Regions from separate parts of the Micromonospora robiginosa genome, predicted to be linked through region 3. Evidence: riboswitches for the same ligand, from Rfam matches in the RefSeq annotation. Region 3 holds a riboswitch; each other region holds the start of a gene.
The links. Region 3 has a riboswitch for S-adenosylmethionine ahead of H1D33_RS07315 (ABC transporter substrate-binding protein). Riboswitches for the same ligand answer to the same signal wherever they lie in the genome.

Region 1 (3,263 bases), 2.5 Mb from region 3:
CGGGAGGGACGTCCGCACAACGCCTCCGGCGTTGGGTCGCAAAACTTAGAAAAGTCTCCGGCGGATGCCCTCCCGCACCGAGCATCTTGCGCCGTCCGGTTCCTGCCGTCAAGTCCTTGGCGGTGGTTTTCTGCCACTCCCCGCAGTCCCCCCGTCACCCCCGCCCCCACCCCCGTCTCCCCACCCCACCCGCCCCCTTCGTCGATCTTGCACTTTCGGCCCCACGTAAGGGCGATTCACCCCTTCGCCGGGGCAGAAAGTGCAAGATCGACGCAGGTGGGGCGGGTGAGGGAGAGGGGCGGGAGGGGGTTAGGAGAGGAGGCCGGCGTCTCGGGCGGCTCGGAGGTTGGGCTTGATGCGGTGGGTGGGGCCGGCGGTGGCGGCCACCGCGTCGAGGGTCTTCAGGCCCTCGCCGGTGTTGAAGACCACCGTCTCCGCCGTAGGGTCGAGGCGGCCGGACTCCACCAGCTTCCGCAGGACCGCCACCGTCACGCCGCCCGCCGTTTCCGCGAACACGCCCGTGGTCCGGGCCAGCAGCCGGATGCCGGCGCGGATCTCGTCGTCGTCGGCGTACTCCATCCAGCCGCCGGTACGGCGGACCGCCTCCAGCGCGTAGACGCCGGCGGCCGGGTCGCCGATGTTCAGCGACTTGGCGATGCCGGTGGGCTTGACCGGGACGATGGTGTCGCGCTCGTCGTGCAGCGCGGTGGCGATCGGGTTGCACCCGGCGGACTGGGCGCCGAACACCTTCCAGCCGCCGGCCGGCGCCTCCACCAGCCCGATCTCGACCAGCTCGGTGAACGCCTTGTCGATCTTGGTGAGCAGTTCGCCGCTGGCCATCGGGATCACCACCTGGGCCGGGATCCGCCAGCCCAACTGCTCGGCCACCTCGTAGCCGAGCGTCTTGGAGCCCTCGGCGTAGAACGGCCGGACGTTGACGTTGACGAAGGCGGTGTCCTCGAACTCGTCGGTCTCCACCAGCTCCCCGCAGAGCCGGTTCACGTCGTCGTACGAGCCGTCGATGGCGACCAGGTCGCCGCCGTAGACCGCGGTGGTGACGACCTTGCCCTGCTCCAGGTCGCTGGGGATGAAGACCACCGACGGCACGCCGGCGCGCGCGGCGTGCGCGGCGACCGAGTTGGCCAGGTTGCCGGTGGACGCGCAGGCGTAGCGGGTGAAACCGAGCGCCCGGGCGGCGGTCAGCGCCACCGACACCACCCGGTCCTTGAACGAGTGGGTGGGGTTGGCGCTGTCGTCCTTGACCCAGAGCGGGCCGGTGAGGCCCAGCTCGGCGGCGAGATTTCCGGCGGCGACCAGCGGGGTCAGCCCCGGGTCGAGGGTGACCCGGGTGGCCGGATCCTGACCGGCCGGGAGCAGGGCGGCGTAACGCCAGATGCTGTTCGGGCCGGCCTCGATCTGCTCCCGGGTGACGGTGGCCAGCGCGGCGATGTCGTAGTCGACCTCCAGCGGGCCGAAACACTCGTAGCAGGCGTGCTGGGCGGCCAGCGGATAACGCGCCGAACAGGCGCGACAGACCAGGGCGCGGGCCGGGCTGCGGGTGGTGTCGATGCCGGAGACGGCGGGAAGCGTCGACGTCATGTCGAGGAGTTCCTCTCATCTTTCCCCGCATCGCCGGGTGCGGCGGGGACGGAATTGGCACCTGCCCGCAGGGCGCTCGGCGTCGAGCGTGCGGGTGGTTGCCGGGGCGTCGTCGGGCCGTATCCCTCAGCCCCTCTGGATGAGGTATGCAGTTGTGCCGTCGAGTCTATGCGCCGCTCACGTCGTCGCCACCCCGGGATCCCACGCAGTGGGCCGGCTCAACGGCCGACCACGGCGACCGGTTCCACCACCGCCGGGCGGTCGACGACGGCGGCCGGCGCGTGCCGGAGGCCGGTGAGGTCGGCCACCGCGCTGGCACCACTTCAAGGTGCTGCGCGAGGCCGGCCCCACCCGCACCCGGGTCGTCGGCACCAGCCGCTACGTCCGGCTGCGCCGCGACGAACTGGACCGCACCTGTCCCGGGTTGCTCGACGCGGTCCTCGCCGCACCCGGGACGGTGGCATGATCACCGGATGCGCAACGCGGCAGCCGGGACCGGCCTCCTCGCGGCACTGACGCTCCTGGCGGCCTGCACCCGGGCACCGGCACCGGTCGACCCGCCGTCCGGCCCCGTCCCGCGGCCGGGCCAGCACGAATCCACACCGCCCGGCCCGACGACCTGCCCCCCGGACGGCGTCCGGATCGCCGAGACCGGGGTCAGCGCCGCGATGGGGCTGCGGGCCATGGGCCTGGACCTGGTCAACTGCGGCAACCAGCCGTACGAGCTGCGCGGCTATCCGGCGGTGCGCCTGCGGGACGCGGACGGGGACCCGATCACGGTCCACACCGTCCCGGGCGCCGCCGGGATCACCTCCGGCTTCGACGCCCCGCCCACCCGGATCGTGCTGCTCCCCGGCGAACGGGCCGGCGCCACGCTGCTCTGGCGCAACACGGTCACCGACTCGACCGTGGCGGCCACCGAGGGCCGGCAGCTCGACGTCGCGCCGCAGGCCGGACGCCCGTCGCAACCGGTCACCCTGGACGGACCGATCGACCTCGGCAACACCGGCCGCCTCGGCCTGAGCGTCTGGAAGCGCCTCCCCGCCTCTCCCACCACGCAACCAGCCGTGCCGGACGCCCCACCCTCGACGGCCACCACCCCGGTCAACCCGCTCTGACCCCACCGCCCGCCGCAGCCGTCGTGCCGCTGAAAATCGTGGTACGGGACCGCCCCTCGGGGGCGATCCCGTACCACGATCTCGCCGGTTCAGGCGGGGACGGACGCGCGGGGGCCGACGGGGTCTCGACGGGGGCGGCGGGACGGCGGCGGGCCAGCAGGGCGTCGAGCGCCCACGGGCCGGGGCCGAGCACCGCGACCAGCAGGAACGACCAGCAGAAGATCGCGGCCAGCTCACCGCCGTTGCCGATCGGCAGCAGGCCGTGCGGCTGGTGCACCACGAAGTACGCGTACGCCATCGAGCCGGAGGCGAGCAGCGCGGCCGGCCGGGTGAACAGCCCGACGAGCACCAGGGCGCCGCAGACGAGCTGGATCAGCGCGGCCCACCAGCCGGGCCAGGTGCCGGCCGGTACGGCCCCACCGGTGGCCGGGTTCCCACCGAAGACACCGAAGATCGACGCCGCGCCGTGGCACACGAAGAGCGCGCCGATGACGATGCGGAACAGGGACTGCACGGGACCGTTCAGCTGCGCCGGGACCATGGGAA
Region 2 (3,263 bases), 2.5 Mb from region 3:
CCTGGCCTGGGCCACCGCGGTGGGCGTCGGGCCGCACGTCCGCTCGATCGTCGCCGGGGACCGGGTGCTCTTCGACCCGGACGACCGCTCCGAGGTCGAGCTGCACGGCCGGGCGTACGTGCTGCTGCGCGAGCGCGACGTGCACGCGGTGGCGGCGGAGCGGGTGGAGAGCAGCGAGACCGGCTCGACCGGGCTCTACCTCTGACGGCCGCCCCCGCGCCGGCGCCGTTTGCGGCGCTGCCGGGCGGGAAGCCCAGGCACCTCAGCGCGCCCTGGGGAGGGACCATGCCGATCGTGATCAAGAGGATTCTCGCCTGGGGGTTCCTCGCGTTCCTGATCTACTTCATGGCGTTCCGGCCGGACGGCGCGGCGCAGCTTTTCCGGGGCATCGGCGCAGCGCTGATGGCCATCGCCCAGGGGCTCGGCGACTTCCTCACCGGCCTGATGTCCTGACCGCTCAGCCGTGCGGGTGCCACGGGTGCGGGGCGTGACCGACCGGCGGGGGCGGCGGGGCCAGCACCACCGGGATCGGCACCACCGGCTCGTCCGGCGCCTCGACCGTGCGCCGGGACCCGTCCGGGAACCGCAGGTGGTAGCGCTGACCGTCCCAGACCCCGACCGGCGCCTGCGGGTCCCGACCGACGAAGAACGACCGGTACGCGGCGATCGAGTCCAGCAGCTCCCGTTCCTCCCGTGCCGTCCGGTCCCGCTCGGCGGGCTTGCGGTCCAGCCCCCGGCGCATGCCGTCGCGCAGCAGCGCCAGCCGGGTGGCGGCGAACTGGTAGCCGCGCATCGCCTTCACCCCGCCGTCGCCGGCCACCCGGCGGGCCCAGGCGCGGGCCGCGTGCCGCCGGCCCAGGCTGCCCAGCGCCGCCACCTCGGGTGGGGTGAGCCAGCCCGCCCGGACGTAGTCGGGCAGCGTGCGCTCGGTGAGCCGGCCCTCCCAGGCGCGCAGGCCGACGGCCAGCCCCACCATGCCGAAGAAGATCGGCACCATCACGCCGATGTAGCCGTAGAGCGCGATCACCGGCTGCCCGGTGATCTGCGCCAGCGACGGGATCAGGTTCCAGGTGCCGTGCAGCATCATGGCCAGCAGCAGGCCGGCGAGCGGGGCGAGGATCCGCACCCGCCGGTCGGCGGTACGCGCGGCGACGCCCAGCCCGACGCCGGTCATCGAGGTGAACAGCGGGTGGGCGAAGCCGAACAGCAGGATCCGCACGATGAAGATCGCGATCACCTGCTGCGCGCCGGTCGCCGGGCCGTACTCCTCGACGCCGGTGCGGTAGCCGTAGCCGCCCAGGTAGAGGATGTTCTCCACCATGGCGAAGCCGACCGCGGAGAGCCCGCAGTAGACCAGGCCGTCGGTGACCCCGGAGAACTCCCGGCGCCGGAAGATCAGCAGCAGGATCGGGCCGGCCGCCTTGGTCAGTTCCTCGATGAACGGCGCGACCAGCACCGCGGTCAGCGCGGCGGGCAGCCCCCAGTCCTTGAAAAGCCGCGCGCCCGTCTCGTTGACCAGCAGCGAGATGGCCGTGGAGACGAAGGCGCCCCAGGCGAAGCAGAAGATCAGGTATTTCAGCGGCTCGGGCTCGTAGCGGTCGAGCCAGAGGAAGCAGGACACCAGCACCGGCACCGGCAGGATCGCCGCGATCACGCCGACCAGCAGCGCCTCGGCGCCCAGGCTCTCGCCCAGCGTGAACACCATGAACAGGGCGCCGGCCGCGATCAGCAGCACCACCCCGGCCAGCGCCAGGAAGCGCCGCCAGCCGAGCCGGCGCAGCGGCATCCGCGGCGACGGCGCCCCGGGCGGCGGGACGGCGGGCGCGGACGGCGGCGGCAGTGCTCCGCCGGGCGGGGTGACGGCCATGCGGTCAGCGTAGTCACCCGCGCCCCACTGTTCCGGCCGCATCACGACGGCTATGCTCCGGACAGGTCACGAGCGCCAGCGTCAAGCCCCGGCTTGCTGGCCGGCAACCCTCGTCAGTTCGCGGTGGGGTGCCCCGGGTGATGACCGGGCCCAGCGCCGCCACGCGTGCTGGGCAAGCGCGGACCCCGTCACCCACACCCGGGGTCCCGGTGCCCCGGGAGGCTTCGCCATGACCGTCACCCTCGTACCCGCCCTGCCCACGCTGCCCGTGCCGGCCCGGCCGGACCCGCTCGGCGTGCTCGGCGTACCGGGTGAGATCAACCTGGACCACGCCGCCAGCGCGCCGTGCGCGCGGGCCGCGGCGGACGCGGTGGCCGAACTGCTGCCCTGGTACGCGAGCGTGCACCGCGGCGCGGGCGCGCTGTCGCGGCGCTGCACGCTCGCCTACGAGCGGGCCCGGCAGGCGGTCGGGGACTTCCTCGGCGCCCGTCCCACCGACCACGTGATCTTCACCCGGAACACCACCGACGCGGTGAACCTGCTGGCCCGGGCGTTGCCGGCCGGCACCACGGTGGTCACGTTCGGCGGGGAGCACCACGCCAACCTGCTGCCCTGGCCGCGCGGCTCGGTGCGGCTGCCGGTGCCGGACAGCCCGGCCGGGGCGGTCCGGTCCCTCGACGCGGCGCTGGGCGAGCTGGCCCGCGACGCCCGGCCCGGCCTGCCGGTGCTGGTCGCCGTCACCGGGGCGAGCAATGTGACCGGCGAGTGCTGGCCGGCGGCCGAGCTGGCCCGGGTGGCCCACCGGTACGGCGCGCGGATCCTGGTGGACGCCGCCCAGCTCGCCCCGCACGCCCCGGTCGACGTGACCGCGTCGGACCTGGACTACGTGGCGCTCTCCGGCCACAAGCTGTACGCGCCGTTCGGCGCGGGCGTACTGGTCGGGCGCGCCGACTGGCTGGACGCGGCCCCGCCGTACCTGCCCGGCGGCGGCGCCACCGCGCACGTCGGCGCGGCCACCCACGACGTCCGGTGGACGACCGGACCGGCCCGGCACGAGGGCGGCACCCCGAACCTGCTCGGCGCGGTGGCGCTCGCGGCGGTCGGCGCGGCGCTCGACGCGGCGGACCGGGCCGCGCTGCACGCCGAGGAGCAGGCGTTGCTGGCCCGGCTGCGCACCGGCCTGGCCGCGCTGCCGGACGTGGTGGAGCTGCGCGCGTTCGGCCCGGACGCGCCCCGGGTGGGCATCGTCAGCTTCGTGGTGGCCGGGCGGGACTCCGCCGAGGTGGCCGCGCACCTGGCCCGGCGTCGGATCGGCGTCCGGGACGGCCTGTTCTGCGCCCACCCGCTGACCCGCCGCCTGCTCACCGAGGCCGCCGCCCGGTCCGGCCGCACCGAC
Region 3 (3,263 bases):
AGCACGGTGACCTGCCAGGTGTACCAGTAGCCGAGGCCGTAGAAGCCGAGGATCTCGCTGAGCGCCGCGTTGCGGGCGGTGTCCCAGCGCTTGTCCTTGTCGTCCGCGCCGTCGGCGGCCGGGGTGAGGAAGGTGGCGAAGAGACCTTCGCGGGCGGCGAAGTCGAGGAAGTCGGCGTACCACTCGCGCGCGTGGTAGCTGTCGACCAGGGCGCGCTTGCCGCGGGTCTCGAACCAGTCGATCGTGGCGCGCAGCAGCCGCCGCGAGGTCTCGTCGAGGTCGGCGGGGTCATAGCGGTGCGGGTGGAACAGCAGCGGGTCGCTCACGCGGAGGGCCTTTCCGGGTCGGGGTCGAGGTGGCGGAGGGTGGTCAGGACGTCGTCCAGCCAGGCCAGCACCATCCGTTCGTACGCGATGCCGCCGCGCAGCACGACGTGCTGGAGCGCCGCGCGGGCGTCGGGTGCGGCGGGGTCGCCGAAGTCGCGGCGCTCGCCGGCCAGGTAGCCGGCGAGGACGCTCTGGTGGTCGGCGCGGTAGCGCTCGACCTCGGCGACCAGGGTGGCGCGGCCGGCCGCGTCGTCGAACGCGGCGCCGCGGATCTTGACGGCGAGTTCGTGCCGGACCGCCTCCGGGCGCACCGGCGCGTGCAGCCAGTCGACGAGCGCGGCCCGGCCGGCCGGGGTGACCGACCAGATCTTCTTGTCCGGCAGGTTCTCCTGGCCGACCTCGACGCCGGTGATCCGGTCGTCCTCGGCCATCTGCCGCAGCACGCGGTAGATCTGCTGGTGGGTGGCGGTCCAGAAGCGGCCGATCGAGCGGTCGAAGCGCCGGGCCAGCTCGTAGCCGGAGGCGGGCTGCTCCAGCAGCGAGACGAGGATGGCGTGCTCCAGCGACATGCCGGTCATCTTGCTATGCACTTTGTTGCATAGCAAGCCCCGATCCGATCGAGGTAAGGGCCGGTCGTGACCGTGGTCATAACGGCTGGACGGCCGGCGTCCCGGTGCTGCTAGCCTTCTCGGCAGGTCATGAGCGCCAGCGTCAAGCCCCGGCTCGCTGGCCGGCAACCCTCCACCACGGTGGGGTGCTCCGGGTGAGGACCAGGCGCCGGCAGCCGTCGGCGCAAGCGTGGCCTGGCACCCAGGTCAGCACCGACGACCAGGGAGAACCATGTTCGCGCCACCCCCCGCACCGTCCCGCCCCGCGCTGGTCAGGCGTCGCCACGTCGACCTGATGCGGGTGTGCAGCGACCGCTGTCGCGTCGCGCGCTGAGCGAGCGTTCCGCCCCCTTTCCCGATCCACCCTCCCGGCTCCGCCGTGCCCCGGCGCCGCCGGCACCGGCACGCGTCCCGCGTGTCCGTCCACTCTGGAGAGACATCGTGCGTATCCGTACCGCCCTGACCCGCGTCGCCGCGCTCGGCGCCGCGGCCGTGCTCGCCGCCACCGCGCTGACCGCCTGCGGCGGTGGGGCCGACGACGCGGCCGACAACCCGTACGGCCTGCTGCGGCCCGGCGTGATCCGGGCCGGCACGCTCACCGACGCCCCGCCGAACGTCTACCTGAAGAACGGGAAGTTCACCGGCTTCGACAACGACCTGCTCACCGCCGTCGCCGGCAAGGTCGGCCTCAAGGTCGAGTTCGTCGGCACCGACTTCTCCGCCCTGCTCTCCCAGGTCGACAACCGCACGTTCGACGTCGGCAGCTCGTCGATCACGGTCACCGAGGCACGGAAGAAGACGGTGGACTTCGGCAACGGCTACGACTTCGGCTACTTCGGCCTGGACGTGCCGACCGGCTCCTCGATCACCGGCTTCGACCAGCTCGCCGGCAAGCGGGTGGTGGTCGTCCAGGGCACCGTGCAGGACGACTTCGCCACGAGGCAGAACCTGGACCCGGTGCGGGTGCCCGACTACAACGGCGCGGTCAACCAGCTCAAGGCCGGCACCGCCGACGCCTGGATCGCCCCGGCCGAGATCGGCGACAAGTCCGCCGCCGACAGCAAGGGCCGGATCACGGTGGCGGCGAAGCAGCTCAGCCCGGCCCCGACCGCGTACGCGGTGGCGAGGGGCAACGACAGGCTGCGCGAGGCGCTGGACAAGGGCCTCGACCAGGTGATCGCGGACGGCACCTGGAGCCGCCTGCAGGCGCGGTACTACCCGGGCCGGCCGATCCCGGCCGACTTCACCCCGGGCAGCGGCACGGTTCCGGTCCCCTCGCCGTCGGCCGGCTCCTGAGCCGGCAGCCGGGACCGAGCAGAGCGGACGGAGGAACGATGGATCCCCTGCGCACCCTCTGGGAGACCTTCTTCGACGGTGACTCGATGCGCGAGGCGCTGCCCGAGATGCTGACCGTCGGGTTGCCCAACACGCTGATCCTGGCCACCTCCGCCGCCCTGCTCGGCTCGGTGCTGGGCATGCTGCTGGCGGTCGCCGGCATCTCGCGTACCCGATGGTTGCGTTGGCCGGCCCGGGTCTACACCGACGTGTTCCGCGGCCTGCCGGCCGCGGCGACCATCCTGCTCATCGGCGTCGGCCTGGCGCCGCTGGGCATGCGGGTGTGGGGGCCGAACCCCTACCCGCTGGGTGTGCTGGCGCTGTCGCTGATCGCCGCCGCCTACCTGGGCGAGATCTTCCGCGCCGGCATCCTCAGCGTGGAAGCCGCCCAGTTGGAGGGCGCCCGGGCGCTCGGCTTCTCCTGGGGCGAGGCGATGCGCCTGGTGGTCATCCCGCAGGGCGTGCGCCGGGTGCTGCCCGCCTGGGTCAACCAGCTCATCGCGTTGATCAAGGACTCCAGCCTGGTCTACTTCCTCGGCCTGCTGGCCAGCCAGCGGGAGCTGTTCCGGATCGGCCAGGACTACGCGGCGAACACCGGCAACCAGTCCGCGCTGCTGCTGGCCGGCCTGTTCTACCTGGTGCTGACCGTGCCGCTGACGCACGCGGTCAACTGGCTGGACCGGCGGTTGCGGCAGGGCCGCCCGAGCGCGCCGCCCGAGCCCGAACCCGAACCGGCGCCGGCCGGCGTCACCCCGACCGGAGGGAACCCGCGATGACCACGACCACCGCCGGCTCGGTCAGCCTCGCCGTACGCGACGTGCACCTGGCCTTCGGCGCGCACCGGGTGCTGCGCGGCGCCGACCTGGACGTCGCCCGGGGCGGCACGGCCTGCGTGATCGGGCCGTCCGGCTCCGGCAAGTCCACCCTGTTGCGCACGATCAACCGGCTGATCGAGCCGGACCGGGGCGACGTGCTGCTGGACGGGCGCAGCGTG

Region 1: linked by a shared signal. The riboswitch ahead of thrC (threonine synthase) and the one ahead of H1D33_RS07315 (ABC transporter substrate-binding protein) in region 3 are both predicted to bind S-adenosylmethionine.
Region 2: linked by a shared signal. The riboswitch ahead of H1D33_RS26450 (aminotransferase class V-fold PLP-dependent enzyme) and the one ahead of H1D33_RS07315 (ABC transporter substrate-binding protein) in region 3 are both predicted to bind S-adenosylmethionine.

Annotation. Positions count from the first base shown of each region.
Region 1 is NZ_CP059322.2:5,908,813-5,912,075, reverse strand. It holds gene H1D33_RS26375 (GNAT family N-acetyltransferase) at 1-85, opposite strand, end outside; gene thrC (threonine synthase) at 310-1,599, opposite strand; SAM riboswitch class I at 1,612-1,745, opposite strand; gene H1D33_RS26365 (hypothetical protein) at 1,928-2,065, shown strand; gene H1D33_RS26360 (DUF4232 domain-containing protein) at 2,073-2,717, shown strand; gene H1D33_RS26355 (DoxX family protein) at 2,704-3,258, opposite strand.
Region 2 is NZ_CP059322.2:5,929,306-5,932,568, reverse strand. It holds gene H1D33_RS26465 (GroES family chaperonin) at 1-205, shown strand, start outside; gene H1D33_RS26460 (hypothetical protein) at 286-453, shown strand; gene H1D33_RS26455 (PrsW family intramembrane metalloprotease) at 458-1,909, opposite strand; SAM riboswitch class IV at 1,932-2,052, shown strand; gene H1D33_RS26450 (aminotransferase class V-fold PLP-dependent enzyme) at 2,097-3,263, shown strand, end outside.
Region 3 is NZ_CP059322.2:1,683,493-1,686,755, reverse strand. It holds gene H1D33_RS07325 (acyl-CoA dehydrogenase family protein) at 1-326, opposite strand, end outside; gene H1D33_RS07320 (PadR family transcriptional regulator) at 323-895, opposite strand; SAM riboswitch class IV at 1,021-1,131, shown strand; gene H1D33_RS07315 (ABC transporter substrate-binding protein) at 1,376-2,230, shown strand; gene H1D33_RS07310 (amino acid ABC transporter permease) at 2,269-3,045, shown strand; gene H1D33_RS07305 (amino acid ABC transporter ATP-binding protein) at 3,042-3,263, shown strand, end outside.